3 regions of the Providencia sp. LY12 genome follow, and region 2 is predicted to be linked to each of the others. Evidence: predicted binding sites of a transcription regulator. Region 2 holds the regulator's gene; each other region holds the start of a gene.

Region 1 (10,862 bases), 170 kb from region 2:
TTACTTCAACCTAACACCCAATTATTTTGGTCTAACGCCTAATGTGTGGCAAATGGCGTAAGTCAATTCAGAGCGGTTTAAGGTGTAAAAATGGAAATCTTTTACGCCTTCACGACTTAAAATTTTCACCATGTCCATGGCAATTGATGCACCAACAAGATTGCGACTTTCAGGGTCATCATCTAAGCCTTCGTACATTCTATTCATCCAACTTGGGATGCGCACATTGGTAATTTTGGCAAAACGTTCTAGTTGGCGGAAGTTAGAAACTGGCAAAATTCCCGGTACGATTTCCACATCAATGCCCGTTGCTACGCAGCGGTCACGAAAACGTAGGTAGCTTTCAACATCGAAGAAAAATTGGGTAATGGCGCGGTTGGCTCCGGCTTCAATTTTTTTCTTCAAATTGATTAAGTCTGCCTGAGCACTTTTAGCTTCAGGGTGTACTTCGGGGTAAGCGGCGACGGAAATGTCAAAGTCAGCTTCCGTTTTCAGTAACTCAACCAAGTGCTCAGCATACATATCGGGCTTACGGCTGTTATTAGGAAGGTCTCCCCGTAATGCCACAATATGGCGAATACCGTTATTCCAGTAATCGCGCGCGATGGTTTTTAGTTCATCAGGGCTGGCATCGATGCAGGTTAAGTGCGGTGCTGCCACTAATCCTGTTTTATCTTTGATATCTTTAATGATGCTATGGGTTCTATCTCGCTCACCGGAGTTAGCACCGTAGGTGACAGAGACAAAATTCGGTTTTAAGACCTTGAGCCTATCGATAGACTTCCACAATGTTTGTTCCATTTCTGCTGAGCGAGGTGGGAAAAATTCAAATGAGACATTAATCTGCCCATCTAATTCAGCTAAATTTTGGTTCAACGCCTCGCGCTGATTTGCGTGAAAGAAACTCATACCCTGTGACCTCGCCTCAAGAAACTCATTATTTAATGATTATTTTCGTTATTCGATTATATGCACTCTTTTGTACTTCTATACGTTTAGACGTCTAAATAGAGATTACGCGATATTGAGTGAGAGTCAACTCCTAAATCAAATTTGGAATTGATGTTTTTTCAGACGCAACAAGAGAAAAATTCATGATGGGAAGATGCGGAGCCGAGTGACTCCGCATGCAGTACAACATTATTCAGTAAAACAGAAGTGCTCGACCATTTGGCTGATGAGTTGGCGGGTTGGTTCAATAAAGCTCATATCGATGAACTCATCAGGCTGGTGGGCTTGTTCAATAGAGCCGGGACCCAGCACCAGTGTTGGACAAAGTTCTTGGATAAATGGCGCCTCCGTACAGTAGTTCACAGTTTCCGCTTTTTTACCTAATAGCTGCTCAATGACTGCCACCATTTTATGATCTGTGGGGCATTCATAGCCGGGGATTGGTGGGTGCATCTCTTCAATGGCTAAGCGACCCGGCCATTTTGCACGAACGGGTTCGAGAGTTTCATTGAGTAGCTCGTCCAGATCTTGCAACGTTAAACCTGGCAGTGGGCGAATATCCATATGTAATTCACAGCAACCACAAATTCGGTTCGCTGCATCACCACCATGAATATGACCGAAGTTCATGGTTGGATAAGGGATCACAAACGCAGGGTTGTTATAGCGCTCTTTCAATGTATTTCTTAAGGTCATTAAGTGAGAGATAGATTCATGCATTAATTCAATGGCATTAACGCCTCTATCTGGATCACTGGAATGCCCAGATTGACCTGTAATACGAATGGCATTGGAAAGATGTCCTTTATGCGCGCGAATAGGCTGCAATGAAGTTGGTTCACCGATGATGGCGAAATCAGGACGCAACTGCGTGCTAGCGGCAAAAAAGCGAGCACCAGCCATCGAGGTTTCTTCATCTGCCGTGGCGAGAATATGCAAAGGGCGCTTTAAGGTGCTGAGGTCAACATCTCGCAGTGCATCAATAATAAAGGCAAAAAAGCCTTTCATATCTGCGGTGCCTAGCCCATACAGTTTGCCATTATGTTCGGTGAGCTTGAACGGATCTTTACTCCAGCGACCATCATCAAATGGCACGGTATCCGTGTGACCACATAGCATCAACCCTCCGTTACCTTCGCCAATCGAGGCTAACAGGTTATATTTATCTCGGGTATCAGGGACCGGTTGAATATTCACAGTAAAGCCTAAGGTTTCTAACCATCCACCTAATAGCTCCACCAGCGCTCGGTTACTCTGATCGAGTTGCGAATCGGTCGCACTAATCGACGGAGTGGCGATTAATTGACGATAAATCTCAATAAATGCAGGTAATTTAATATTCACTGTTGACAGCCTTTATCCATAATAGTATCAATATTCATGCACTTTATTTGAATAAAAATACACATTAAACTGTTTGGGTCACGAGTACAAGGTAGAAAACACATGTTGAACACACTCATTGTCGGGGCCAGTGGTTATACTGGAGCAGAATTAGCCGCTTACTTACAACGTCACCCCGATATTCATCTTTCTGGGCTGATGGTTTCCGCACAAAGTGCGGATGCAGGTAAATGCTTTTCTGATTTACATCCCCAGTATAAAGGCATTATCGACCTTCCGGTTCAGCCGCTTACCGATGTGGCTGAGGCAGCAAAAGGGGTCGATGTTGTTTTCCTCGCGACCGCCCATGAAGTGAGCCATGACATCGCGCCCCAGTTTCTTGAAGCGGGTTGCGTGGTGTTTGACCTTTCGGGTGCTTATCGTGTTCAAGATGCGGCGTTTTATCCGCAATACTACGGTTTCGAACATACAAATACCCAGTGGTTAATGCAAGCAGTTTACGGTTTAGCGGAATGGCAGGCAGATAAAATCCGTCAAGCTCAGCTGATTGCGGTACCGGGGTGTTATCCAACGGTTTCTCAACTTTCATTAAAGCCGCTGATTGAAGCGGATTTGCTCGATGAGAACATGTGGCCAGTCATTAATGCGACCAGTGGCGTTTCAGGGGCAGGGCGCAAAGCTTCCATGACGAACAGCTTTTGCGAAGTGAGCTTACAGCCTTACGGTATTTTCACTCACCGTCATCAACCTGAAATCGCGACGCATCTAGGTAGAGATGTGATTTTCACGCCACATTTAGGCAATTTTGCACGGGGCATACTGGCGACCATCACTTGCAAAGTGAAAGCCGGCGTTACAGCGGAGCAAATTAGCCAAACATTTAAAGATGTGTATCACAACAAACCGTTAGTTCGTTTATATGACAAGGGGGTTCCTGCACTGAAATCGGTGGTTGGCACGCCATTTTGTGATATCGGCTTTGTATTGAAAGGTGAGCACCTGATTTTAGTGGGTACAGAAGATAACCTATTAAAAGGTGCCGCAGCGCAAGCCGTTCAGTGCATGAATATTCGGTTTGGTTTCAACGAAACGCAGTCATTACTTTAATGCTCTTATGGCAATTTATTAAGGATAAATCCCCATGCAACCTTTAGTCATTAAATTGGGTGGTGTGTTACTCGATAGCGAAGAAGCCTTAGAAAGATTATTTACGGCGATCCAAACCTACCGTCAAGCTCATCAACGTGAGCTGGTGATTGTTCACGGTGGTGGGTGTTTAGTCGATGAATTAATGCAAAAACTGCAATTACCCGTCGTGAAAAAGCAAGGATTGCGCGTTACGCCAGCAGACCAAATCGACATTATTACTGGTGCGTTAGCCGGAACGGCGAATAAAACCTTGTTGGCATGGGCGATTAAACATCAATTGCAAGCGGTGGGTTTATCCCTTGGGGATGGACACAGCGCAGTGGTTACGCAAATTAATGATGAGTTAGGCCATGTGGGTAGCGCGAAAGCGGGTGATGCGAAGTTACTGAAATTATTACTGTCTGCGGGATATTTACCCATCATTAGCTCTATCGGGATCACCGAAGAGGGGCAACTGATGAACGTCAATGCAGACCAAGCCGCGACAGCGATTGCCCAAGCACTGAATGCAGATTTAGTCCTGCTTTCTGATGTGAGCGGTATTTTAGATGGTAAAGGTCAAAAGATTGATGAAATGACCACCGCCAAAGCCCAGAAACTTATCGATCAAGGCATCATCACTGATGGAATGATAGTCAAAGTGAATGCGGCTTTAGAAGCGGCTTCCACATTGCAACGTCCGGTGGATATTGCAAGCTGGCGTCATGCGGAACAGTTGCCATCATTATTTAATGGCACCGCGATTGGCACACGAATTCTTGCTTCTTGAATGAAGAACTGAGCAAGCAAACAGACAAATCAAACATTTATTTTAAAAGAATTGGGACAGGTAATTTATGAAAAAGGGCATTAAGAAGATTGTATTAGCATACTCCGGTGGATTAGATACGTCGGCTATCATTCCATGGTTAAAAGAGAACTACGATGACTGTGAGGTCGTGGCATTCGTTGCTGATGTGGGTCAAGACAGAGAAGACTTAGTCGGTGTTGAGAAAAAAGCCCTGCAATCAGGTGCTTCTGAATGCTATGTGGTTGATCTGCGCGAAGAGTTTATCAAGGAATATATCTACCCAGTACTGAAAACGGGTGCATTGTATGAAGGTAGCTATTTACTGGGTACGTCAATGGCGCGTCCAATTATCGCTAAAGCGCAAGTTGAAATCGCATTGAAAGTTGGCGCAGACGCAGTCGCGCACGGCGCAACCGGTAAAGGTAATGACCAAGTGCGTTTCGAAAGCACTTACACCGCTTTAGCACCACAACTGAAAGTTGTTGCGCCATGGCGTGAGTGGGACTTACGTTCCCGTGAAGCTCTGCTGGATTACCTGAAAGAACGTAATATTCCAACTACCGCTAGCTTAGAGAAAATCTACAGCCGTGATGAAAACGCATGGCACATTTCTACCGAAGGTGGCGTATTAGAAAGCACATGGAATGCAGCCAACCAAGATTGCTGGGTATGGACGGTTGATCCGAAAGACGCACCGGATGAAGCTGAGCTGGTGACTGTGGGTGTGAAACACGGTGAAGTGGTTTCTGTGAACGGTAAAGCCCTGTCTCCATTGGGTTGTTTAGAAACATTAAATACGCTGGGTGCAAAACATGGCGTGGGTCGTATCGATATCGTAGAAAACCGTTTAGTGGGTATGAAATCCCGAGGTTGCTATGAAACCCCAGGGGGCACCATCATGATGGCTGCGCTGCGTGGTGTTGAGCAATTAGTATTAGACCGCGATAGCTACAAGTGGCGTGAGCAGTTAGGTCTGGAAATGTCTTATGTGGTGTATGACGGTCGCTGGTTTGCGCCACTTCGTCATTCTCTGCAAGCAGCGGCAGAATCCCTGGCTCAGGATGTGACGGGGGAAGTGGTTCTGAAACTGTATAAAGGGCAAGTGACTGCTATCCAGAAGAAAGCGGATAAGAGCCTGTACTCTGAAGAGTTTGCAACATTTGGTGAAGATGAAGTTTACGATCATAGCCATGCTGGTGGCTTTATCCGTCTCTATTCGCTCTCTTCACGTATTCGTGCGCTGAAAGAACAGAACAAAGCAAAATAGTTTTATCGGTATGACCCCGACAGCCAAATCAGGCTGTCGGGCAGACACTTATTTTATCAATCAGGTAGGGACTCGTTATGGCACTTTGGGGTGGACGTTTTAGTCAGCAGGCAGATCAACGGTTTAAACAATTCAATGATTCACTGCGTTTTGATTATCGCTTAGCTGAGCAGGATATTATTGGCTCAGTGGCATGGTCAAAAGCGTTGGTCACGGTTGGCGTACTGTCTGATAGCGAGCAAAAATCTCTCGAGCAAGCACTCAATGTGCTATTGGCGGAAGTGCAAGCCGATCCTGAGATTATCTTGCAAAGCGACGCCGAAGATATCCATAGCTGGGTCGAAGGTAAACTGATTGATAAGGTCGGTGATTTAGGGAAAAAACTGCACACAGGTCGTAGCCGTAATGACCAAGTTGCGACAGATTTAAAACTGTGGTGTAAAGGCCAAGTGGCGCTGTTATTAGAAGCTGTGACTGAGTTACAAAAAGCGTTGGTCATCACCGCTGAACATAACCAAGATGCAGTGATGCCAGGCTATACCCACTTACAACGTGCCCAGCCAGTGACATTCGCTCATTGGTGTTTAGCGTATTGCGAAATGTTGTCTCGTGATGAAAGTCGTTTGCAAGATACTTTAAAACGTTTAGATGTCAGCCCATTAGGGTGCGGGGCGTTGGCGGGTACAGCCTATGATATTGACCGCGAGCAATTGGCATCATGGTTAGGTTTTTCCTCCGCAACGCGTAATAGTTTAGATTCGGTGTCTGATAGAGACCATGTGTTAGAGCTGTTATCCGACGCAAGTATTGGTATGGTGCACTTATCACGTTTTGCTGAAGATTTGATTTTCTTCAATAGTGGCGAAGCCGGGTTTGTAGAGTTATCGGATAAAGTGACTTCAGGTTCGTCGCTGATGCCGCAAAAGAAAAATCCTGATGCATTGGAGCTAATTCGTGGTAAATGTGGCCGTGTTCAAGGGGCATTAACCGGCATGATGATGACACTGAAAGGATTACCGCTTGCCTACAACAAAGATATGCAAGAAGACAAAGAAGGGTTATTCGATGCCCTTGATACATGGTTAGATTGTATGCATATGGCGGTACTTGTTCTGGATGGCATCCAAATTCGTCGTCCTCGTTGTGAAGATGCAGCAAAACAAGGCTATGCAAATGCGACCGAGCTGGCTGATTATTTAGTCGCAAAAGGCGTTCCATTCCGTGAAGCTCACCATATTGTGGGTGAAGCTGTTGTGGCTGCGATAGCGCAGGGGAAAGCATTAGAAGAAATGGCATTAAGTGATTTGCAAAAATTCAGTGCAACTATCCAACTGGATGTGTATGAGATTTTATCTCTGCAGTCTTGTCTTGATAAGCGATTAGCAAAAGGTGGGGTATCTCAAAAGCAGGTAGCAAAAGCCATTGTAGATGCGAAAACTCGCTTGAAGATGTAAATAAAGAAAATGTAGTAAAAAATGGGGGGTAGCATGGCTACCCCAATTTCCATAACGTTTAATTTTAACTATATTTAATTGTTAACATACCCATCTGTTTGTCTTCATTCAGCCAATCATAAGAATAGACACTTCGACCGCCATTCAGGACTTTCCAACCTTGAGTTTTTACTAACTTTTTCAGGTCAATGCTATTGGCAACCATATCGTCATTGTCATTCAGACAATTTAAAGTGACATTATTATTATTTACTTCATTCAAGCAAGAGGCATAGACAATTGAACCTGTAAATTGGATGGTACCGTTATGTTCGCTGTTTTCTGCATAGGCATTAACGGCGCTAAAAGCAGGAACGAGTAATAATGCCATGACTGCGCGAGAGAAGGTTTTTTTAGCGATTGATGTTAAATTTTTCATAATAGTATCCCCTAACTGATTTGTGTTTAATCAATTTTTTTAAGTGGCTTAATTTAATAAATTCGGTATTGCGTAAGGTATATATTGGCTACTTTTATTTTTTCAATTACCTCGTGCTATTTGATGGAGCGTATAATAATTCAATTAACTCGATTAAGGTGTAAATATTGAAAATCAAATGTATGGAAATTTTAAAATTAAATTAAACAATATGGGATAAGTTAAATATAGTATAAGTAAAAGCACTCACCCATAAAAAACTATTTAGTCACCAATTTGCTTATAATTATGGTATAAAAAACCTTTTTATTCGATATTTTCGAATGAAAAATTCAAGTTATGAGATTTTAAAGCACTCATTCATTGAGTGATTGATAATATATATCAAAATCTATGTAGATCACTTTAATATACTCTTTTATATGTATTTACAAACTTTAATTAAATGTGAAAGCGAATATAACAAAATGTTTCATTACTATGGGGTAATACTTAATAAAGCTATTCTATTTATAATTGCTATTACCTTATTTTCGGGTATTAAGTTCCATTAGTGTGTTTTGAACCATTCGCTATTATCATTTTTTAGAAGGTTTTCGATAATCATTCTATATAGAAATATAAGAGAAATTATCTAGATGGCTAAGTATCAATATTCCGTACTTTCATGATAAACAATATGCGTTTTACATTTGATATCATCTGTATTGAACATTCCTTAGTTTTAAAGTGACTTAATGTCTTTTGTAGCGGAATCCAATGCTCACAATGCTTATCACGTTTTTTCTTCTTACCTTAATTAACTTATCTAAACGTCTAAAAGGTGTCTGACTACGAGTTAAGCTGCCAATTTTTACGTTGGCGTTATTTGTTTTGCGTTTGATTACAGTAATTATTTGTCTAAATGATTCGAAATTCAACGTTCGAAATATTAGTAAATATTACTGAAAAAACAATGGGTTAATAACGATTGTTATCATATCTAAGAGCAATAGTGTAATTTACCTTTATGGATATTAATGGCCGTTCAATTTATTGGAACGAAGTGCTATTTTCTGTATCAATTTGCATTATTGTACTAGTTTTATGTCATTGTTAAATTTAGGTTAGGTAATTATTTATTTTAAAATAGTAATATTTAGTGATTTAACTTGGATAATATTACTCGGAATAAGAGTAATATTGTTTGATACTTCTGTTCGGTACTATTTTTCTCAATTAAATTATAGAAATACATTTACTTTCTTATTCTTACAATTTGTTTCATTTTTACATGAGATAAATCTTAAAAAGGCAAGGGTGTTTTTTAATTTTATTGATAGATGAAATATTATCTATTCTTTATAATGATTGGTATTATCTATATAGTCAGGCATAACGAGAGGAAAAAGGCGGATGAATATTCGTGATCTGGAGTACCTAGTTGCACTTGCTGAGCACAAGCACTTTAGACGTGCTGCGGATTCTTGCCATGTAAGTCAGCCTACGCTGAGCGGTCAAATTCGTAAGCTTGAAGAAGAGCTCGGCGTGATGCTATTAGAAAGAACCAGCCGAAAAGTGCTTTTTACTCAACAAGGTTTATTGCTCGTTGAGCAGGCAAGAACGATCTTAAGAGAGATAAAAGTTCTACAAGAAATGGCAGCTTTACAAGGTGAAAGTATGTCGGGGCCTTTACATATAGGGCTGATCCCAACGGTTGCACCTTACTTACTTCCGCACATTATTCCTGAATTACATCGTGTGCACCCTAAACTAGAAATTTACTTGCACGAAGCACAGACTCAGCAATTATTAGCTCAGTTAGATAGTGGTAAGTTGGATTGTGCCATCTTGGCAGAAGTCAAAGAAACGGAACCATTTATTGTGGTGCCATTATTTGAAGAGCCAATGAAACTCGCAATTTATGAAAATCACCCATGGCATGCCCGTGACACGGTTGAAATGGGCGAATTAGCGGGTGAGAAATTATTGATGTTGGAAGATGGTCATTGTTTACGTGATCAAGCGATGGGGTTCTGTTTCCAAGCCGGGGCAAAAGAAGATACCCATTTCAGAGCGACAAGCTTAGAAACGCTGAGAAACATGGTCGCAGCGGGTAGCGGAATTACATTACTACCAGATTTGGCGGTACCTCATGAGGCTTGTCGTGATGGAGTTTGTTATTTGAACTGTATCGAACCTGAGCCAAAACGCCGAATTGTATTAGTTTACCGCCCGGGCTCTCCATTGCGTGGACGTTATGAGCAGCTTGCTGAAACAATTTACAGCTCGATGGATAAGTATTACAGAAATAAAAAGTAAGCGATAAAAACAAAAAAGTGATTGCGGGAATAAACCTGCAATCACTTATTCTAAAGCCAATCATTCAGTGTAAAGCGTAGTGACTCGCTAAAACAGTCGATTTAGACCATTCAATGCTGCAACTCGGAACGCTTCTGCCATGGTTGGATAGTTAAATGTGGTGTTAATGAAGTATTCGATGGTATTCCCTTCACCTTTTTGTTCCATAATCGCTTGGCCGATATGAATAATCTCAGCCGCTCTCTCACCGAAACAGTGAATACCTAAAATTTGAAGTGTTTCTCTATGGAAGAGAATTTTCAAACTACCCACATTCATGCCCGCAATCTGTGCTCGTGCTAAATGTTTAAACTGAGCACGACCAACTTCATAAGGGACTTTCATTGCCGTCAATTCTTGTTCTGTTTTACCCACAGAACTAATTTCTGGAATGGTATAAATACCCGTCGGAATATCTTCAACTAAATGGGCATTACCTAAGCCAGAGGTAATTGCGCGAGCCGCAATTCGCCCTTGGTCATAAGCCGCAGAAGCTAGGCTTGGATAGCCAATCACATCACCAACAGCATAGATGTGCTCATTACTGGTACGATAAGCATGGTCAACTTTAACTAAGCCACGACCATCGGCTTCGATTCCCACATTCGCCAGACCGATATTATCCGTATTACCAGTACGGCCGTTCGCGAACAGTAAGCAATCCGCTTTCACTTTCTTGCCCGATTTAAGATGAACAATAACGCCATCATCTAAACCTTCAATCTTTTCATATTCTTCGTTGTGACGAATAACCACGCCACTGTTCCAAAAATGATAAGACAACGCATCAGACATCTCTTGATCAAGGAATGCCAATAAATGATCGCGAGTGTTGATCAAATCGACTTTGACCCCTAACCCACGAAATATGGATGCGTACTCACAACCAATCACACCCGCACCATAAATAATCACATGGCGAGGTTCGTGGGAAAGGCTGAGAATGGTATCGCTGTTATAAATTCGGGAGTGGGTAAAATCAACATCAGGCGGGCAATAAGGACGTGATCCAGTCGCAATGATAATTTTATCTGCACTTAGGACATCACAACTTCCATCTGCATAGCGCACGCTAACATGCTGATCATCAACAAAAGTTGCTTCACCAGAAAACATTTGGCAACCATTGCGTTCATAAAACCCTTCACG
Region 2 (10,862 bases):
CGAGCGAAAGTATTGGCAAGAGGGAATAACTTACGAGTTTCTCTGCCGCCAATGATCAAAATTGATGTGCAGCCTGACTTGATTCTGGAAGCGTCGCCGAAATTGCTGACCTTAAATGGTAGCGTCACTATTCCATGGGCGCGTATTACGGTGCAAGAATTACCTGAGTCTGCGGTGAGTGCGTCTTCGGATGTGGTCATGCTGGATGACCAGCTAAAACCGATCAATCCGAAACAGTCGTCGATTCCAATTCAAACCAATTTAAATATTAATATTGGCAATGATGTGCGTCTGGATGCATTCGGATTAAAAGCTCGGTTAACTGGGTTATTAAAAGTTGCTCAGGATAAACAAGGGTTAAGCTTAAATGGCCAGGTAGATATTCCATCAGGACGTTTCCGCGCTTATGGGCAAGATTTGATTGTGCGTAAAGGGCTGATTCAATTCTCGGGACCTGCTGATCAGCCGTTCTTAAATTTAGAAGCAATTCGTAATCCTGAAAACACCGCCGATGATGTGATTGCCGGTGTGAAGGTAACAGGACTTGCCGATAAACCAAAAGTTGAGATATTCTCTGAGCCCGCAAAAACCCAGCAAGAGGCACTTTCCTATCTGTTAAGAGGGGAAGGGCTCGATAGCGGTGATGCGAATGGGTCACAAATGACCTCGATGTTGATCGGGTTGGGGGTTGCTCAAAGTGGTCAATTGGTAGGTAAAATTGGTGAAACATTTGGAGTGTCAGATTTAGCCGTCGATACGCAAGGGGTGGGTGACAGTTCGAAAGTGGTTGTGAGTGGGAAAATTACGAACGACTTGCAAGTTAAGTATGGAGTTGGCATATTTGATTCTTTAGCGACGCTCACTTTACGCTATAGGGTCATGCCGAAACTGTTTTTAGAAGCCGTTTCTGGCGTTAATCAGGCTTTGGACCTGCTTTATCAATTCGAGTTTTAATATATGCGTATCATTGTTTATGGCAGTTTAAGGCGCAAGCAAGGGAATCATCACTGGATGACTTATGCTCAGCTGCTAGGTGAGCATAAGCTAGAAGGCTATGAACTGTATGACCTTGGATATTATCCAGCGGTTATCAGAGGGAATGGCACGATTGAATGCGAGGTTTATCGTATCAATCCGTCTATTCTGACTGAGTTAGACGAACTGAAGAAAAATTCACAAGATTATGAGCGTGAGTTAATTCCAACACCTTACGGTAATGCGTGGATTTATCTCTATAAACACTCAGTTGAAGGCCTGCCTAAAATCAAAAGTGGTGATTGGCTAAAGCGCCATGAAGAAGAGTAATCAGTAGTTTATCTGTATGAGTCATCAAGAAAAACGCCGAGCACTGAAGATTCAGTGGTCGGCGTTTTTTATGGATGTTAAGCGTGGCTCATGGCTTTGAGCATTTTTACAAACTCATCAATATGATGGCGTTCTGTCGTTGGGTTCATAAAGACCGCTTTTTCACCCGGTATATAAACAAAACGGTTATGTTCCGCATAAGTCGAACAGGCGATGGAATCCACCCAATTGGTGAATAGCCCGGCTTTACCGCGTGCTAAGAACAGATTGCGGTGCCATTTGCTATTTCTAATCATGGTTTCATAAGCGGCTTTATCGCTCGCACAACTTAATTCATAGTTAAAAATGTCCTGTGGATCCGCATTCAATTTAGGGGAATAAAGGCGAAAGCCGACACTAGGTCCTTGGTTTTGAGGCACCATGACTGCGGTATTTTCCATTTCAATTAACTGGTTGCGCATGTAGTTAGCATTTTGTAGGCAGTGAGCAATAATGGTTTGGTACCCTTCAATGCCAAGATAATGCAGCCCTGCATAGGCGCCAAAGATCCCAACTCCACTGCGGCTACATTCAATGGTGGATTGCAAGTGAGTTTGCCCTTCTAAATCATGTTCAAAGTACGTGAAGTTTTCCGGTGAGTTTTCAAGGGCTTTGAAGTCATTGCCATCACGTACCATCACTAAGCTCGAGGTGTAAGGAACATAGCCCCATTTGTGGAAGTCGATAGTGATGGAATCGGCATATTTAAGCTGTTTGAATTTTTCTACAGTGTGGCGTAATCCAAACAGTGTGGCTTCATTGATAGCAAGCGGGTTAGTATTAAAATCATAATTAATAAAGAAAATTATTGGCCAGCCGACGGCTGCATCCACGTGAATATGCGGTTTTTCTGTTACTTCGAACTCTTCACACAGGCGGTTTCGCAATTCATAAACTTGTTTTATTTCATCGACACCAAAGGTATCTGTGGTACCTGCGGTTAATAAGATCACGGGGATCTTGCAGTGAACGGTATAACAGGCGCGGATCTGTTGCTCTAAGTCATACAAGTCGATGGTGTTGTCCGAGGCGACTTTAATACGAATGGTTTTGTTTTGAATATCCACCCCCAGTAATGACAGGTTAGTCATGTTGGAGTAGTGGCCGCCTTGGGAGTTGATAATCCGGTAGTCTTGATCCACAGACATACCCAGTTGGCGAGAATCTTTTAATGTTTTGCGAATGCCAAATAGGTAACCATATAAATTACACATGGTCCCGCCTTGAGTGAACAATCCAGAAGCTTGATTTTCATCATAACCAATTAAGTTAGCGACTTGTTTAATCACTGTTTTTTCCATGGAATCGGCGACGCCGGAATATTCGCAATAAACCATGTTGGGATTGCCTAAAAGACCAAGCATAGAGCCATATAATGCAGGGTCTGAAGGCATCGCAATCACGTTTTCGACGGACAACGGGTTTTCCCAGTTTTTACATAATGCGGAAGCAAAAGCTAGCAGGGTATCTTGCTGATTTCCGGGTAAATTAATTTGCTGCTGGACATGGGATTGCTGAGCCAATTGATTGAACCACTGAGCGCCATTTGGATATTGATTGATTAACTGATTGTCTGCGAGTGTGGTTTTGCGAAATTGGGTGATAGCTTGGATTTTTGGGTCATTAAAAATAGGCCATTTATTTGGATCGCGGCTAAAAAAGTTTGCCACAATATTGTGGTACTGCTGTTCGAATTCGGGTGTGAGTAGGTTCGCACTTTGGCGAGCAAGAAGCTCTGATTGATTCACGCTAGACTCCCATTTACATTTATACAATTAATGATTTATGTAAATACTCTACACCTGAATCTATATTGATTTAAATAATATCAAATTGACTAATTCATCTGGTTTATCATCATAACATCATGATAATAAATAAGTTAAAAGTCATTCTAGTTATTTTTTACTAAGAAAATATATTCCTATATTGATAAGCCAATCACAGATTTATAATCTGAGTAATATTTAATTTTAATTGATATTATTTCGAATTTTCCGCTAAAATCAGTCAATTAATTTAATGATTGTTAAATATTCAGGAATTTAATTCTGGTTTTATTTTGGGTTATATAACTACCGATATATATATCTGAATATTATAAAATTGTGAAAAAATATTAATATTGTAAGGGGAAGGTATAGGTAAAAAAAAGCACTGGTCAAAACCAGTGCTTTTCTATCCACAGAAGGGATTAATTATTTCTTTGCAGCGCGTTCGAAAGAAGCGATGATTTCAGCTTTAGCTGCTTCTGCATTCTCCCAACCGTCAACTTTAACCCACTTACCTTTTTCTAAATCTTTGTAATGCTCAAAGAAGTGGGTGATTTGCGCACGCAGCAGTTCAGGAATGTCGTTCACATCTTTGATGTGATCGTATTCTTTGCTCAGTTTAGTGTGCGGTACTGCAACTAATTTCGCATCTTCACCAGATTCGTCAGTCATTTTCAGTACGCCAACTGGACGGCAACGGATGACTGAACCTGGTTGTAATGGGTATGGAGTTGGTACTAAAACATCAACTGGGTCACCATCTAAAGACAGGGTGTTGTTGATATAACCGTAGTTGCACGGATAGAACATCGCAGTAGACATGAAACGGTCTACAAACAGTGCGCCAGATTCTTTATCAACTTCATATTTGATTGGATCAGCGTTAGCTGGGATTTCGATGATTACGTAGATATCTTCAGGCAGTTCTTTACCTGCCGGTACATTGTTCAGGCCCATTAAAATGTATCCTTATGAGTGCTTAAAATAACGTGGGGGACATTATAGCCGCAAAGAGAGGTAAAACTCACTAGTTGGAGAGAAATTCAGTCAAAAAAGGCGAGAGAGTCTCGCCTTCAGGTCAAACGGAATGTTTGATTATTCTGCGTCTGGGTACTCACGCATGAAGGATTCCGCTTTCTCAACCATGGCTTTCGTTCCCACAAAGAACGGCACACGTTGGTGCAGCTTGGTTGGGATGATGTCTAACACACGGTTAGTACCATCACTTGCTTTACCGCCCGCTTGTTCCGCTAAGAATGAAATTGGGTTGCATTCGTACAGAAGGCGAAGTTTACCGGTTGGGTGGCTAGCGGTGCTTGGGTAAATATAAATACCGCCTTTGAGTAAGTTACGGTGGAAGTCCGCCACTAAAGAGCCGATATAACGCGTGGTATATGGGCGGTGGGTTGCTTCATCCTGCTCTTGGCAATATTTGATGTATTTCTTAACGCCGATAGGGAACTTGATGTAGTTACCTTCGTTAATGGAATACATTTTACCTTCTGCTGGGAACATGACTTTTTCATGAGACAGACAGAATACACCTAATGATGGGTCGTAGGTGAAGGCATGAACGCCAAAACCAGTGGTGTATACCAGCATGGTTGATGAACCGTAAACCACATAGCCCGCAGCAACTTGGCGGTTACCTGGTTGTAAGAAGTCAGCTTCTGTAACCGGTTGGCCAATTGGGGTAATACGGTGATAGATAGAGAAGATTGTTCCAACGGAAACGTTTACATCGATATTCGAAGAACCATCCAGAGGGTCCATTAAAACGACATATTTCGCGTTTTCTGCACGGTCACCTTCGAAAATGACGATTTCATCTTCTTCTTCTGAGGCGATACCGGCGACTTCTCCGCGCGCTTTCAAAGCCGCTTTCAGTTTTTCGTTTGCATACAGGTCAAGCTTCATCTGAACTTCACCTTGAACATTCGAAACACCGCTTGTGCCGAGAATGTCAACGAGTCCAGCTTTGTTAATATCACGATGGATAATTTTAGCGCCCAGTTTGATTGCTGACAGTAATGCAGTCAGCTCACCTGTTGCATGAGGAAAATCTTGTTGCTTTTCGACGATGAATTCGCCTAATGTTTTCATGACGAAGGTCCTGAATAAAATTGACAGAAATTTGCGGGTCTTTATTGTACCCTCGGGCGGAGAGTTTATCTAAATAAAGAAAAGATTAATAGGCTAATACATTTATAAACCTGTGATTGATGAGTAGAATAGTGACAAACCTCATGCTATTGGATGGAAAAGAATGCACATACATATTTTAGGCATATGCGGAACCTTTATGGGCAGCTTAGCCATTTTGGCTCGTTCGTTAGGGCACAAAGTGACTGGATCTGACGCAAACGTCTACCCACCGATGAGTACATTGCTTGAAAAACAAGGCATTGAACTAATTCAAGGATTCGACCCTGCGCAGTTAGAGCCAACCCCTGATATGGTGGTGATTGGGAATGCGATGACCCGTGGAAATCCATGCGTTGAAGCCGTATTAGAACGTGGTTTACCTTATACTTCAGGACCACAATGGCTCCATGATCATGTTCTTCCTGAGCGCTGGGTATTAGCCGTTGCAGGGACTCACGGTAAAACAACAACCGCGGGGATGCTGGCGTGGATCCTGCAAGACTGTGGTTATGAACCAGGCTTTCTGATTGGCGGTGTTCCGGGGAACTTTGATGTTTCGTCCCAGATTGGTAAAAGCCCTTTCTTTGTTATTGAAGCGGATGAATATGATTGCGCGTTCTTTGATAAGCGATCCAAATTCGTACATTACAGCCCTAAGACGCTGATTTTGAATAACCTCGAATTCGACCACGCGGATATTTTTGAAAATCTCGAAGCGATTCAAAAACAATTCCATCACTTGGTTCGCATTGTGCCAAGTAGCGGCAAAATCTTTATGCCAAGTAACGACAATAATCTCAAGCAAGTGATGAATATGGGGTGTTGGAGTGAACAAGAATTGGTGGGAGAAAACGGTGAGTGGCATGCCGTGAAACTCAATCATGATGGCAGCCAGTTCGAAGTGTATTACCAGCAGCAAAAAGTGGGTGAAGTAAACTGGTCTCAAGTAGGTAATCATAATATCCAAAATGGTTTGATGGCGATTGCTGCTGCGCACCATGTTGGCGTACCTGCGAAAGAAGCTTGTTTAGCATTGGATAAATTTATTAACGCCCGTCGCCGTCTTGAGTTACGTGGTGTTGAAAATAATGTCAGTGTTTATGATGACTTCGCTCATCATCCAACGGCAATTTTAGCGACGTTAGAAGCATTACGTAGCAAAGTAGGTGGTACTTCTCGCATTATTGCTGTGCTGGAACCTCGTTCAAATACCATGAAAATGGGGATCAGTAAGAATGATATCGCGCCAGCTTTAGGGCGTGCAGATGAAGTTTTCTTATTCCAACCTAGCAATATTCCGTGGATGGTCACTGAAATTGCAGAGCATTGTGTGCAGCCTGCGCGTTGGCACGCAGATATTGATACTCTCGCCAATATGGTGGTTGAGACGGCTCAGCCCGGTGACCATATCCTGGTGATGAGTAATGGCGGTTTTGGTGGTATTCATGAAAAACTGCTGGTAGGACTAAAACATAAAGCCGAAGCCAAATCTGACGAATAGTCTATAAGCGCTATCGTGAATCAAAGCCCTAACTTCAGTTAGGGCTTTTTCGTTATAGCTGCTGAAGAAGCTCGACGTTTGCGCGTTCTGGTTGCCCGGAGCAGCTTAATACCGTGCCTTGCATCTCTTTTTTAACACTTCCAAGATAACAATCCACCGAGTCTGTCAATAAGTGAAACAGACAGCCGACGGCGATAGCTTTGAGTTTCCATGAAGGAAAGAAAAATAAGACGACATAAGCAATAGCAGCCCAAATGGTGTGCATAGGGTGGAAGCCTACGCCGCAACGATCAGGATCGAATATAGGATCGGCGAGAAGGTGATCAAGGTCGATAGCCATGGTGGAAACCATTAAGAGCCCAGCAAGCTTCCAGTTTTTTCGCCAAAATAAATAGCCAAATAAAAAGGGCACTAAAAAATGGAAACCGTAGTGAACGATATTCCGTAAAATCTCAAATAACACGGGCTTATCTCGATATGAATCAGTGGAAGACGCGTCACTATAGAATTAAAAATACAAAGAGGGAACTGGGTTCCCTCTTTTTCGATATCTAAAATTTTTCGAAAGGACTAAAGTTCTTGTTCGAAAAGCACCAAAATGGCTTCGTACAGTTCACGCGTTGTGAAATCGTTGGTTGGCGTTGAGAAAATTGTATCATCGCCAGCGATGCTGCCTAAGATGCCTTCAGCTTTGCCTAAGGAGTCTAACAGGCGGGCAATTAACTGCGCTGCTCCTGGGCTGGTACGGATCACAACAACAGAGTGGTTGTAGTCAACATCCAGAACTAAGTTCTTCAGCGGGCTGGTGGCAGTAGGGACACCAGGCTCGGTTGGTAAGCAATACACCATTTCCATTTTTGCGTTGCGGGTACGTACTGCACCAAACTTCGTCAACATTCTGGAAATTTTAGATTGATTAATGTTTTCGAAGCCTTGTTCTTGAAGAGCGATCACAATTTCGGCTTGTGAACTGAATTTTTCTTCTTTAAGGAGTGCCTTAAAGGCTTTTACCAAGTCTTCTTGTTTCGACATAGTGCGCATAATTAACCCATCTTTTGGTATTAAACTGAGTTGTATTATGTTGAAAAGTGCATTTTTATGCAAGAAAATTGATTTTTTGAGTGTTTAATGAGCGATTTTAGATAAGTATTTTCTGGTAATAAGAAGGGGTTTATCTTAAATTGTTGGTTCGAAATTTAACTTAAAAATAAATTGATTTAACAATAAGTTACTGTAAAAAATTTGTTAAATAATTAAGCGGTGCTGAATAAATCGTCAAATAAAATTGGGTTTAATGTTAAATGCAATAGCAATAAAAACTATTTGTTAAAAAAGTGTCCGTTATCTCATTAACAGATAAGGAATTTGTTTAGAATAGAACTATTGTGTTGGTGATTTATCTCGCGTTAACACTTCTCTCTAACTGTTAAAGAATTGTTTTTTATAAGTAATGTGTTTAGTGCGTAGTCAGATGAATTCATATATTTTAAAGTACAATTAAGGAGTTTTAGAATGAAAGTTGCAGTCCTAGGTGCAGCAGGTGGTATCGGTCAGGCTCTCGCCCTTCTTCTCAAAAACCAGCTCCCAGCAGGTTCAGAACTCTCCCTCTACGACATCGCGCCAGTAACTCCAGGTGTTGCCGCTGACTTAAGCCACATCCCTACCGACGTTAAAGTGGTTGGTTTTGCGGGTGAAGATGCAACCCCAGCACTGAAAGGTGCGGACGTAGTATTAATTTCTGCGGGTGTCGCACGTAAGCCAGGTATGGATCGCTCTGACCTGTTCAATGTGAACGCAGGTATTGTACGTAACCTTGTTCAACAAATCGCGGTTACCTGCCCGAAAGCATTGATCGGTATTATTACTAACCCAGTGAACACAACCGTTGCTATCGCAGCTGAAGTTCTGAAGAAAGCTGGCGTGTATGATAAAAACCGTCTGTTCGGTGTAACGACACTGGATATCATCCGTTCAAATACTTTCGTTGCTGAATTAAAAGGTAAGAAAACTCACGAAGTTGAAGTGCCAGTTATTGGTGGTCACTCAGGCGTGACAATCCTGCCATTACTGTCTCAAATTCCTGGTGTTAGCTTCACTGATGAAGAAATCGCAGCACTGACTAAGCGTATTCAAAACGCAGGTACTGAAGTGGTTGAAGCTAAAGCGGGTGGCGGATCTGCAACACTGTCTATGGGTCAAGCGGCAGCACGCCTGGGCTTATCTTTGATCCGTGGTCTGCAAGGCGAAAGCAATGTGGTTGAGTGTGTATACACTGAAGGTGAAGGCGAACACGCTCGCTTCTTCGCTCAACCTGTTGTATTAGGCAAAAACGGTATCGAAAAACATTTACCAATTGGTAAATTAAGTGCATTTGAAGAGAAAGCACTGAAAGATATGTTAAGCGTACTGAAAGCAGATATTGAATTAGGTGAAAAATTCATTAATGGCTAATGCCAATTAAGAATTAGCGCTTAAATAAGGGCGGAGTTGCTTTCATGCGATTCCGCCCTTTATTTTTATACTCGATAAGTTTTCGCTTATCAAAATAAGGGGAAACCCCTTGAAGGTACAATGAATTAACCTTGCTGTTTTTAAAGAAAATAATAGTGGGCTTTATCTTTCAGTTCTGATCAAAAATAGCGACTGATTTTAGATATTCTCTTCTTCTGGCTCCCTGTTTGCTAATTCGCTTGTTTCCTCGATTTTCTTTGGCTTTTCTCGAACTTTTCTTTCTAATAAATCACCCGTCATTGGATCATAATAGCGACTGGGCCAGATTTCCGATGGATGAATACCTAAAAAGTTTGCGATGATCCATTCTCCTTTAGGCCAAGGTCTCGATAGCGCATTCGCGAGCGTTGATGAGCTCAGCCCTGCTTCGCGAGAAATCGCCGCTAGGGTTGTTCCACGTTTGCGTAAAGCTGCAATGATATCTGCTGGGTGCCAGTTTGATTTCCGTAACATCATTTTTTAATCCTTTTTTCACTCAGAATCATGTAGAGTTAGTGGTACATCTAACAGAGTATTGTGATACATTCAGTGCAATCGTTCTGTTATTGGAAATAAAATAACAGAATTTCCCAATAATAATTTCTGATTTTTTCTAAAAATTCATTTTTATGAAACTGTCGTTGTTTTTATGAAAATAACGGAAAGGTTCAGATGATTATTGTGAATTCAGCTAACACTTTGAAAATAAAAATAACTCATTTTAGTTAGCTCTCTATTTTTTATATTTTCTTATATTTATTCTGTTTATCGCGAAGATTTATATTTCTTAATAATGTATTGAATTATTTGAAAAGAATGATTTTCTTAGTCAGCACTATAAAATTCATAGATATAAAATAGTTAATACAAAGTTATTGATATAACTAGCGGATATACAAAAGAAATTATCTATATCGATATAATTTATTAACTATTATATTTGAATATTAAAAATGGATATTGAAACGATTAAGAAAATAAAGAAAGTTTATAGTTAATCGAAGTCGTCATTATGATGACAAGGAGCGTCGATAATGAACAAGGAATGGTTAACGGCCAAAGAGCTCGTTGGGCGCCAAGGGCTTCCAACAAGCACCCAAGGTATTAATGCCATGGCGAGGCGAGAAAAATGGTTGAGTCGAAAACGACGAGGTATTCAAGGAAAAGCATTGGAATACCATATTAGCTCGGTTCCCATTAATCTCGAAGAGTTCACGGTGATGTATGAAACTTCGGCAGGCTACCAAATTAAGCGTGATGAACAAGCGCATATTTGGCAAGAAGCTTATAACCAGCTTTCCCATGATGAACGCGTGAAGATCTTATCGTTTATTATGCGCAAAGGTGCTTTAGCTTTAATTCATCTTATTAATCAAAATAGCCATACATAGATTACGTACAGTATTGAATCGAATAAATTTTTAGAAAAATAACTTTGGTATAGCGACAAAAGCAGGTTGCAAAATATAAGCTAAGCGTAAAAGTGATATTATGAAAAAATTGTGGTTCACTGCGAAAGAATTAGCAGGATTAGAAGGTCTTCCATCATCACCTCAGGGAATTAACTTGATGGCGAGAAGGGAAGGTTGGAAAAGTCGTCGTAAAAGAGG
Region 3 (10,862 bases), 530 kb from region 2:
TAAAATTGTTCAGCCGTGGTTTTACGACCAATTACGAACCAATGAGCAACTAGGTTATGCCGTATTTGCTTTCAAGGTGGGGCTTGGTGATCAGTGGGGTATTGGCTTCTTGCTGCAAAGTAATGCCAAAACACCAGATTATCTCAATACTCGCTATCAAGATTTCTATAAAGTCACTTTGGATAAGCTGAAAAAATTACCTTCTGCTGAATTTGAACAATATAAACAATCGATTATTACGGAAATGAAACAGCCGCCACAAACATTCTATGAAGAGGTTGGGCGCTATGGTTCCGATTTTTCTCGTAATATTTTCAGTTTTGACTCTCGAGATAAAGTCTTATCGAGATTAGAGACAGCCACTCAAGCTGAAGTGATTGCATATTATGAAAATGCGGTTTTAAAACACCAAGGTTTGGCGATGGCATCTCAAGTGATTGGTCAGGGTGCTGATGAGAAATCAGGGTATGCAAAACTGAAAAACTGGGTATTGTACCCACAAGCTTCAGATCTTCAGAAAATGTTGCCTATCAAGGAAAATGCTGAGTGAATAAGGTGCAGATGAGTTCCCAATTGTTAGATGCCTATAAACTCCCGTTACGTGGACAGCGGTTAATTGAGGCATCGGCTGGTACAGGTAAAACCTATACGATAGGGATCCTCTATCTGCGCCTATTATTAGGTTTAGGGAATGAAAATGCATTCCCTCGACCTTTAAGTGTTGAAGAGATTCTGGTTGTGACCTTTACTGAGGCGGCGACCAATGAATTACGCGGGCGTATTCGTGAGCGCATCCATAAGATGCGTTTGGCGTGTTTACGTAATGGATTGGGATTCGAATCGGAACCAGAATATCTCACACTATTAACGGAGTTACCAAGTGAAGAGCAACGCGCTTTTGCGGCGAATTGGCTATTAGCCGCTGAGCGCCAAATGGATGAAGCCGCTATTTACACCATTCATGGTTTTTGCCAACGAATGTTAGCGCACAATGCGTTTGAATCAGGCATTTTGTTTGAACAAACCATGATCCAAGATGAGTTTCCTATCCAGAAACAAGCTTGTGCGGACTTTTGGCGTCGTCATTTTTATCCTCTGGATTATTCGATGACCAAAGTGGTTCATGCTGAGTGGAATGGACCTGAAGCACTCTTGAACGAAATTAAGCCGTTCTTGCAAGGGGATATTCCCTTTATTATCAATCAGCCGGAATTACCTGAAACTCTTGAAGAACGTCATCAACGTTTGATTGGTTTAATTCAGAATTTAAAAGATTTATGGACAAAAAATTCTGCTGATTTTGAAAAGCTAATTTCTGATTCTGATGTAGACAAACGCAGCTACAGCACACGTTATTTACCTACATGGTTAGAAAAAATAACCGAATGGGCAGAGCAAAGCACTGATGATTATCAACTGCCAAAAGATATCTTAGAGCGTTTTTCGCAATCTCGATTAGATGAAAAATCTAAAAGCGGCTCAGGGCCTTCTCATGCAGTCTTTAGATTAGTTGATGAGTTACTTGCCCAAGCGCTGACGATTAAAGATTTGATTATTCCTCAAGCGATTAGTGAAGTACGCCAGACTATTGTTCATGAGAAGCAAACACGCGGTGAGTTAGGTTTTGATGATCTACTGACTCGCTTAGATAAAGCGTTGCATCAAGATGGTGGGGCATTACTTGCCGAAGCAATTGCTAGGCGTTTCCCAGTTGCGATGATTGATGAGTTTCAAGATACTGACCCACAGCAATATCGTATTTTTCAGTGTATTTATCGGGAAACTGATGATACTGCATTGCTGTTTATCGGAGACCCGAAACAAGCCATTTATGCATTCCGTGGTGCGGATATCTTCACGTATATTGCGGCGAAAAAGCAAGTTAGTGCTCACTATACGTTGGAAACAAACTATCGCTCATCCCAGAGTATGGTTGAAGCTGTAAACCAGGTTTTCCATCACGCTGAAAATCCATTTATTTTTGAACAAATTCCATTTCAAAGCGTTAATTTTGCGGCTCATAATAGCCACAAAAAACTGATCCATGATGGGAAAGAAGTGAAAGCGCTTACTTTCTGGCAGCAGCACGCTGAAGCGGTCTCTGTTTCGGAATATGAACAAGCCATGGCACAGCAATGTGCGGCGCAAATAGGGCAATATCTTGCTGGTGGTCTGCAAGGTTCAACCTACTTTGAAAATAAGCAGCAGCAAACGCCTGTAGAGGCCTCAGATATCACCGTATTAGTTCGGAGCCGCCGTGAGGCGATATTGGTCCGTGATGCGCTAAATCAACTTAATATCCCATCGGTGTTTCAATCAAATCGAGAAAGCGTGTTTGCGACCCAAGAAGCCAAAGAAATTCTCTGGCTATTATTGGCCGTATTAACACCAGAAAAAGAACGGGTATTGCGCAGTGCCTTAGCGACGGGATTATTGGGCTTAACGGCAGAAGATATTGATAGCCTAAATTACGATGAAAAAGCCTGGGAAAATGTCGTTGATGAGTTTGCTCACTATGCTGTAATTTGGCGTAAACGCGGTGTTCTACCCATGTTACGTGGGATTATGTCTCAAAGGCATATTGCTGAAACCTTGCTATTGGGTTCTGAAGGTGAACGTCGTTTGATGGATCTCATGCATATTGGGGAATTACTGCAAGAGATGTCTCTCCAGCTTGAAGGTGAGCACACACTAACCCGTTGGTTAGCGCAGCAGATTGCCCACCCTGACCATCAATCAGATGCACAACAAATGCGTCTTGAAAGTGATAGGCATTTAGTACAAATCAGCACCATTCATAAATCCAAGGGGTTGGAATATAAAATTGTTTGGTTACCGTTTGCCAGTAACTTCCTAGCTCAATCAAAAGGTCTGTTTCACGACCGTGATGATTACATAGCGAAACTCGATCTTGATGATACCGAAGTGTATGTCGAATTAGCGGATGAAGAGCGTTTAGCTGAGGATTTACGCTTATTGTATGTGGCACTCACTCGCGCTATTTATCACTGTAGTGTCGGAGTCGCTCCGCTTATCAAAGGTAACCGTAAAAAATCAGGTAATACGGATTTGCACCTATCCGCGCTGGGATATTTGCTGCAAAAAGGGCAAGAAGGTGACAGTGTATTACTCAGCAGCATGCTCGATGCACTCAGTAATGATGTGATTGATGTGCAACCGATAAACTCCCCTGAAATGGTAAGGCTGAATTTAACTAAAGAGACCAGCGATGAGTTATCAGCGAGGGTGGTTTCTCGACACTTTGATGATAGCTGGCGTGTAACAAGCTATTCGGGTTTGAGTTATAGCGCATCCCATGGAGAAGAAGATCAAACCTTATCGGCCGAGCAATTTGCTAACTCATTAGCCCCTAAGATGGATATTGAAGTCAGTCATGATGTCGAGACACAAGAAATACAAGAAAATCAGCTGACCCCTCACCAATTCCCTAAAGGCGCTACACCCGGTACATTTTTACATAGCTTAATGGAAGAAATTGATTTTTCAGGTGGCATTTCTTCCGAATGGCTAGAAGAAAAACTGCAAGTAGCAGGCTTTGATACTCAATGGGTTCCTATGTTACAAGGCTGGTTGGATGCCATTTTGAATGTACCGTTAGCCGATGATGGGCTCTGTTTGTCGGCTATTCCAGCTCAAGATAGACTGGATGAAATGCAGTTCTATTTACCGATTGATAGCTTGCTCAATGCAAAAGATGTTGATCGCGTTACTCACAAGTATGATCCTCTATCAAAATATTGTCCTCCGCTTAATTTTGAGCAGGTACAAGGTATTTTAAAAGGCTTTATAGACTTAACCTTCTGTTGGAAAGGGCGGTTTTATTTATTGGATTATAAGTCCAACTATTTAGGCGAAGATGCCTCTTATTACACTCAAGAGGCGATAGCTGAAGCAATGATTGACCATCGATATGATCTGCAATATCAGCTCTATTCGCTGGCATTACACCGTTTTTTACAACAGAGGATGCCAAATTACGATTATGAAACTCATTTTGGTGGCGTTTATTATCTCTTTTTACGGGGTACGGAACGTATAGATTCTCAAAATGGTGTCTTTTTCTATCGACCAACAATTGAATTTATCAGTGAGTTTGATGCGCTATTTCATGATGCTCAATCTAAGGAGCCACAATGATGAAAGCGTTTTTTAATCAAGCTATTGAAGCGCGTATATTCACACCTCTTGATGTGCAATTCGCTTATAACGTTGCAAATGAAGATAACCCGATTTTATTGTTAGTGGCTGCGCTGCTTAGCGCAGAAACCATGTCTGGGCATGTCTGTTTAGCACTGGATGATATTCGTCCTGACGTGTTATTTATGGGAAGACACCCTGAATTTACAGCGCAATTGTGGCACATGATTGGGGAGCCAAATCAAGCCTCTATCAGAGCGGCGTTATTATCGAGCGAATCTGTGTGTGAAGTCGGAGGAGAGTCTGTTGCCCCATTGCTGCTATCAGGTGATTTTCTTTATTTCCAGCGTATGTGGCAATACGAGCAGTGCGTAGCTCACTTCTTTTCAGAGACTGAATTATCTGATGTTGATAATGCTAAAATTCAGCTGATTTTAACGACGTTATTCCCTGAGTCAACGCAGATAGATTGGCAGAAAATTGCCGCCGCTGTTGCGTTAACGAGTCGAGTTTCAGTCATTTCCGGGGGACCAGGAACAGGTAAAACAACAACGGTAGCGAAAATTTTAGCAGCGCTGATTAAGTTAGGTCATCAGCAGCAACATCGCTTACGTATTGAATTAGCTGCCCCAACAGGTAAAGCCGCTGCGCGTTTAACGGAGTCATTAGGGTATGCGATGAAACAGCTACCATTAAATGACGATGAGCGTGAATTACTTCCCACTCAAGCCAAAACGTTACATCGACTATTGGGTGCTCAACCTGAAAGCCAGCAGTTTCGTTATCATCGTGATAATCCGCTTGCGCTCGATATCTTGATTGTCGATGAAGCTTCAATGGTAGATTTGCCCATGATGGGTAAGCTCATTGAAGCACTGCCTGACTCTGCCAAACTGATATTTTTAGGCGATAAAGATCAGCTCGCTTCTGTTGAAGCGGGGGCTGTTTTAGGGGATATCTGCCGTTTTGCGAATAAAGGCTATAGCCCTGAACGAGCCGCTCAGTTGGAGCGATTGGCTGGATGCTCATTAAGTGAATTCACCTCAAATAAAGGGCCTGCTATCCGTGATAGCTTATGTCTATTAAGACACAGCTACCGTTTCTCTGCCGATTCAGGAATTGGTCAGCTAGCTTTTGCCGTCAATACCGGAAATGTGAAGCGGGTGGATGATATTCTTGCGCAGAATTTCACGGATATTCATAACTATATCCCTAGTGCCATGCCAGATAACGAAAAAGACGCCGAAGCCGAAATGAGCGAAAGTTACGCCAATATGTTATTAGATGCGGTCGGGTTTTATCAGCACTATTTATTAGCCGTTAAAGCGAGGGAAAAACCTGCCGATGTCCTACATAAATTTAATCAATACCGTCTACTTACCGCATTGAGGGAAGGGGCTTACGGGGTTTCAGGTCTAAATGACAAACTTGAAAAATTACTTCATCGCCAAGGGTTAATTACAAAACCATATAATTTGAAGCATAAGCACTATGTTGGAAGACCGATTATGATCAGCCGCAATGATAGTGCACTAGGTCTCTTTAATGGCGATATTGGTATTATCTTGTTAGATGAAGAGCGGCAGATGAGAGCCTACTTCCAGTTTCCTGATGGCACCATTCGCGGGATCCAACCAAATCGACTGCCAGCACATGAAACGGCTTACGTGATGACTGTTCATAAATCTCAAGGTTCGGAGTTTGCTCATACCGCCTTGGTTTTACCTTATGTATATTCGCCGGTGATTACCCGAGAGCTCGTCTATACCGCGATGACACGAGCTAAGAACGAACTTTCATTGTATGGCAGTAAAAAGGTGTTACGTCGTGCGATAGAAACCCCCACTAAACGCCGTAGTGGCTTAGCGCTACAGTTTGAGCAGTTAAATTAATTCCCAGACATTTAAGGTACCAATATGGAAAATCAGCAACAAATGACCGCCGTGACAGTAACATTGAATGCCAAAATTGATCCTGCTCGCCGTGCAGATTTGGAAGATGCATTTGATCAAGCTATGGAAAAATTAGGCAAAGAAGGGCAAATCCAAGTCAGTGGTGGTGGTACCCAATTAGGTGAAAATGGCGAAGTTGCTGAGTGCGATATTGAATTGGCACTAAGTGATGCAAGTGATGAGAATATCAGCCTGATTATTCAAATGTTTTCGGCGATGTTAGCCCCTAAAGGCTCTCGCTTAACTATTCATGGTGAAGACGTTCAAATCGACTTTGGAGCGGATGAAGGGCTGGCGATTTATTTCAATGGCACAGATTTAGCGGATGAAGTCTATGAAAATAATGATATTAACGATCTTTTTGATCAGCTTGATGAAGCGGTCGAAGATATCGGCGGGATCCACGGTGTTTGGGATGGTCCAACAGAAACTGCATTCTATTTTTACGGTACCTCTTTTGCTGAAATGGAAGCGATTTTACGTCCATTGTTAGAGCAAAATCCATTGTGCGAAAAATGCCGAGTGGTGCAAATCGCTTAACTTAATATTAGGTCGCATTAAAGAAAAACCCAGAGTATTACTTGAATATCTGGGTTTATAAACGCGAGTTAGAGAGTATGGCGAACTACTTTGTTTGCCAACTTTCTGAAGTACTTCAAGCGGCTTGGCTTTTAATATCCAGCATTAAGATTTTTGATTTACGCTGATAGTTATAAAGAGCCTGCTTTTTGACTGGAAGCATCTCAATTTCTGCCGGAATAAAACCACGTTCTTGGAACCAATGAATACTCCTTGTGGTTAAGACAAACAGCTTGTCCAGCTCTAGTTGCTTAGCTTGTGTCATAACCCGCTGTAGCAGTTCTTCACCCCGAGAGGAGCTACGATAATCAGGGTGTACTGCCACGCAAGCCATCTCCCCGAGTTTTTCTTCGGGATATGGGTAAAGTGCTGCGCAGGCGATAACCAAATTATCGCGTTCAATGATTGTGAACTTATCGATTTCCATTTCGAGTTGTTCCCGTGAGCGTCTAACCAGAATACCTTGCTGCTCAAGGGGTCTGATTAGCTCTAAAATCCCACCAATATCATTGATATTTGCACGGCGAGTTTTTTCTGAGCTTTCCATGACTATCTGCGTACCGATACCATCACGGGAGAAGAGTTCCTGGATCAGCGAGCCATTTTCTTGATAGCTAAGTAGGTGGCTACGGCGTACACCTCGGCGACAAGCGGAAGCTGCACCTCGCAAGAAGCGAACTGTTCCAGAGTAATAATCTCCTTCAGACTCCAATTCTTGGATCCGTGTTTCCGCCTCATTTGGGAATAGCTCAGACAGAATATTACCGTCCTTATCAGCCACCCCTTGAGATGAGCAGAAACCAATCAGTTTTTCGGCTTTGATTTTAACAGCAAGCTGAGTTGCAATCTCTTCCGAGGTGAGGTTAAAGCTTTCACCTGTTACGGAAACCGCCACGGGACCAATTAACACGATAGATCCATTATCGAGTTGAGCATTGATGGCATCTTCGTTGATGCGACGAATACGACCGCTATGGCAATAATCAATTCCATCATCAACACCTAAAGGCTGTGCGATCACAAAATTACCGCTAACGACGTTAATGTGCGCCCCTTGTAATGGTGTATTACCTAAACTCATCGATAAACGAGCCGTAATATCAAGCTGCAATGCTCCAGAAGCTTGCTTAACATATTCAAGGGTATTCGCATCAGTGACACGGGTATGTTTATGATAAATGGCGTCATAATTATGCTCAGCAAGGATTTCTTCGATTTGAGGTCGAGCGCCATAAACAACGACAATACGAATGCCAAGGCTATGAAGTAGCCCTATATCATTGACAATGCTAGGAAAATTTTCATGCGCAATTGCTTCACCGCCAAGCATGATGATAAATGTCTTGCCACGGTGGGCATTTATATAAGGTACCGAATGGCGAAATTCATCAACCAACTCGGTGCTGCGCTCTTTCATAATCACCTTCTTAACTGAATTTTTATTCGCAATAACTGTATTTTTATTCTTTTTGGTGGGAAATATCAAGTAAAAGTTAGGACAATAAAAGTAACAAATTTATTTTTAAGGTTTACATATCTCTAAATATAAATGGATATAATCACAACAACGCAATCTGCATATCAGATTATTGCCAATAAATGTTATTCGGCAATTGAGCATCATTAACTATTTAAATTACGCAAGTATGGCGTTTATATTGCATTGAATAGATGCGTGCTGGGATATAAATAGAATAGATTGGTAATGACAAAGGATGAAGAACTAGATAGAGTGCGAATTAGTCGCTAATATATTATCTCTTGTCTTAGATATTATTAAACTTTTCAGGATATAGATTCGGAATTATTGATGAGTCATCAAGATCACAGCCCATCAAAACGTCGCCTATTGCAAGGTGCGGCGGCAGTTATGCTATTAAGTGTCAGCCCATTCGGTTTTGCTGCCAGTAGTAGCGTTGTTGCTGTTCGTATTTGGCCAGCCTCGAGTTATACCCGTATTACTCTAGAATCCAGCATTCCTTTAAAGTATCGCCAGTTTGTTTTAAACAATCCTGAGCGTATTGTTGTTGATTTAGAGGGCGTTCAATTAAATAACGTTCTTAAGAATATGGGAAGCCAAATTCAGTCTCGAGACCCTTACTTAAAATTAGTGAGAGTCGGGCAGTTTGATCCTAAAACGGTACGTTTGGTTTTTGAAGTTAAAAACAAAGTGTCTCCTCGATTCTTTACCCTACCGCCAGTCGCTGAATTTAAACACCGTTTAGTTATGGATTTCTATCCGGGTAAAGGCGTTGAAACCAACGATGACCCATTATTGGCGCTCCTTGAAGATTACAACAAAGGTGATTTAGAAGAGAGCATGCCAGTACAGGCGAAAAAACCAGGGAAAGCGGGTACCGATAGGCCGATTGTTATTATGATTGACCCAGGGCATGGTGGGGAAGACCCCGGTGCGATTGGTAAGTATAAGACCCGTGAAAAAGATGTGGTTTTACAAATCGCCCGTCGCTTGAAAACGCTGATTGATAAAGATCCGAAAATGCGGGCATATATGACGCGTAATGAGGATGTCTTTATTCCATTAAAAGTCCGCGTGGCGAAAGCGAGAAAAATGCAGGCTGATTTGTTTGTTTCTATTCATGCGGATGCCTTTACCAACCGTTCAGCGAATGGTTCATCGGTCTTTGCACTCTCCACGAAAGGGGCAACCAGTAACACGGCGCGTTACCTTGCTCAAACTCAGAACGAAGCTGACTTAATTGGTGGGGTGAGTAAAAGCGGCGATGCGTATCTCGACCATACCATGTTAGATTTGGTGCAAACGGCAACGATCAATGACAGCTTAAAGTTTGGGGATGAAGTTTTAAAACGTATGGGGCGCGTTAACCGGCTACACAAAAACAAAGTGGACCAAGCTGGCTTCGCGGTATTAAAAGCCCCCGAAATTCCATCTATTTTAGTGGAAACAGCCTTTATCAGTAACTTAGAAGAAGAGCGTAAACTCAAAACAGCTAAGTTCCAACAGCAAATGGCTGAGTCGATTTTTGAAGGGATCAAAGCTTATTTCCGTAATGGGGGCGAGTTAGCTATCCGTAATTAATCGTGATATTTTTGGTGTCGAAGAAGGTGGCAAACAGTAATGTGAGTCGCCTTTTTTATTGGCTGAAAACAAGAAATTAAGTGATTAAAAATCTGTTTGGGTTTTGATATAACTAAGAAAGACAAAGAAAAGAATAAATAAGAATTGGTTGCGGGGGCTGGATTTGAACCAACGACCTTCGGGTTATGAGCCCGACGAGCTACCAAGCTGCTCCACCCCGCGACTGAAGAGGTTAAATATATCAGGAATTGGTTGCGGGAGCTGGATTTGAACCAACGACCTTCGGGTTATGAGCCCGACGAGCTACCATGCTGCTCCATCCCGCGCCTGAATATTTCACTACTTTGGGATACTACTTTGTTTTTACTGCTGAATTTACTTTGACTGAATCAAGTTTGACTAAATCAAGAAATTGGTTGCGGGGGCTGGATTTGAACCAACGACCTTCGGGTTATGAGCCCGACGAGCTACCATGCTGCTCCACCCCGCGTCCGATAGGCGGCACTATACTCGGGATGAGATCTGATGCAAGTTTTTTCGTGTTTTTTTTTCATTTTTCATTAATTAGTGTTTAAAAAACGCACAAAATGTATTTTTTTTGTTCTTTGAAGGCTTCTAACCCAAAAATAACCTCACTAAATATTTATAGCCGTTTCATTCTCAATTTGGGTTTGCTATTGTGCGCTTCATATTGGATATGGGTTAGGTGGTATAAAGATGAATTCATGGCAGAAAGGGTTAATCGCGGGCGTCTTCTTTTCTTTATTGGCTGGGTGTCAATCTCATCCAACAGATAAAGGGCAACAATATAAAGATGGTAAACTGCACAGTGACTTGCAACAAGTTAATCAAGTTAACGTGCAAGGACGACCAATAAATGCGCCGGATTTTAATCGTCAAGTGACGGAAATTCAAAATGCATCACCACGCTTATTCAATAACAATAATGAAACTTACCATGCAATAGAAAACTGGTTAATGGCAGGGGGCGATCCTGCTCAGTTATCGCGTTTTAATTTGTCGGCTTTCCAAATGGAAGGGATGGACAATTACGGAAACGTTCAATTTACGGGGTACTATACTCCAGTAATTGAAGCTCGCCGCTCGCCGCA

The links. Region 2 encodes ArgR, which controls arginine synthesis, uptake and breakdown. Its sites were predicted from a motif close to ANTGAATAAAAATACANT; they were not measured.
Region 1: a site for ArgR is predicted at 2,342-2,359, ahead of argC (N-acetyl-gamma-glutamyl-phosphate reductase). Genes of this name have one in related genera too.
Region 3: a site for ArgR is predicted at 8,141-8,158, ahead of argA (amino-acid N-acetyltransferase). Genes of this name have one in related genera too.

The regions. Positions count from the first base shown of each region.
Region 1 is NZ_CM172594.1:4,197,805-4,208,666, reverse strand. Features, by position in the region: gene metF (methylenetetrahydrofolate reductase) at 22-909, opposite strand; gene argE (acetylornithine deacetylase) at 1,141-2,295, opposite strand; gene argC (N-acetyl-gamma-glutamyl-phosphate reductase) at 2,398-3,402, shown strand; gene argB (acetylglutamate kinase) at 3,437-4,213, shown strand; gene ACY3ZI_RS20005 (argininosuccinate synthase) at 4,281-5,501, shown strand; gene argH (argininosuccinate lyase) at 5,579-6,955, shown strand; gene ACY3ZI_RS19995 (hypothetical protein) at 7,020-7,373, opposite strand; gene oxyR (DNA-binding transcriptional regulator OxyR) at 8,769-9,674, shown strand; gene sthA (Si-specific NAD(P)(+) transhydrogenase) at 9,762-10,862, opposite strand, start outside.
Region 2 is NZ_CM172594.1:4,027,773-4,038,634, reverse strand. Features, by position in the region: gene tamB (autotransporter assembly complex protein TamB) at 1-954, shown strand, start outside; gene ACY3ZI_RS19115 (gamma-glutamylcyclotransferase family protein) at 958-1,305, shown strand; gene ACY3ZI_RS19110 (pyridoxal phosphate-dependent decarboxylase family protein) at 1,383-3,092, opposite strand; gene ppa (inorganic diphosphatase) at 3,543-4,073, opposite strand; gene fbp (class 1 fructose-bisphosphatase) at 4,212-5,219, opposite strand; gene mpl (UDP-N-acetylmuramate:L-alanyl-gamma-D-glutamyl-meso-diaminopimelate ligase) at 5,383-6,762, shown strand; gene ACY3ZI_RS19090 (DUF6122 family protein) at 6,815-7,225, opposite strand; gene argR (transcriptional regulator ArgR) at 7,333-7,803, opposite strand; gene mdh (malate dehydrogenase) at 8,275-9,213, shown strand; gene ACY3ZI_RS19075 (helix-turn-helix domain-containing protein) at 9,412-9,729, opposite strand; gene ACY3ZI_RS19070 (DNA-binding protein) at 10,287-10,643, shown strand; gene ACY3ZI_RS19065 (DNA-binding protein) at 10,744-10,862, shown strand, end outside.
Region 3 is NZ_CM172594.1:3,498,983-3,509,844, reverse strand. Features, by position in the region: gene ptrA (pitrilysin) at 1-550, shown strand, start outside; gene recB (exodeoxyribonuclease V subunit beta) at 547-4,158, shown strand; gene recD (exodeoxyribonuclease V subunit alpha) at 4,158-6,050, shown strand; gene ACY3ZI_RS16720 (hypothetical protein) at 6,075-6,650, shown strand; gene argA (amino-acid N-acetyltransferase) at 6,766-8,106, opposite strand; gene amiC (N-acetylmuramoyl-L-alanine amidase AmiC) at 8,500-9,750, shown strand; tRNA gene ACY3ZI_RS16705 (tRNA-Met) at 9,896-9,972, opposite strand; tRNA gene ACY3ZI_RS16700 (tRNA-Met) at 10,000-10,076, opposite strand; tRNA gene ACY3ZI_RS16695 (tRNA-Met) at 10,164-10,240, opposite strand; gene mltA (murein transglycosylase A) at 10,468-10,862, shown strand, end outside.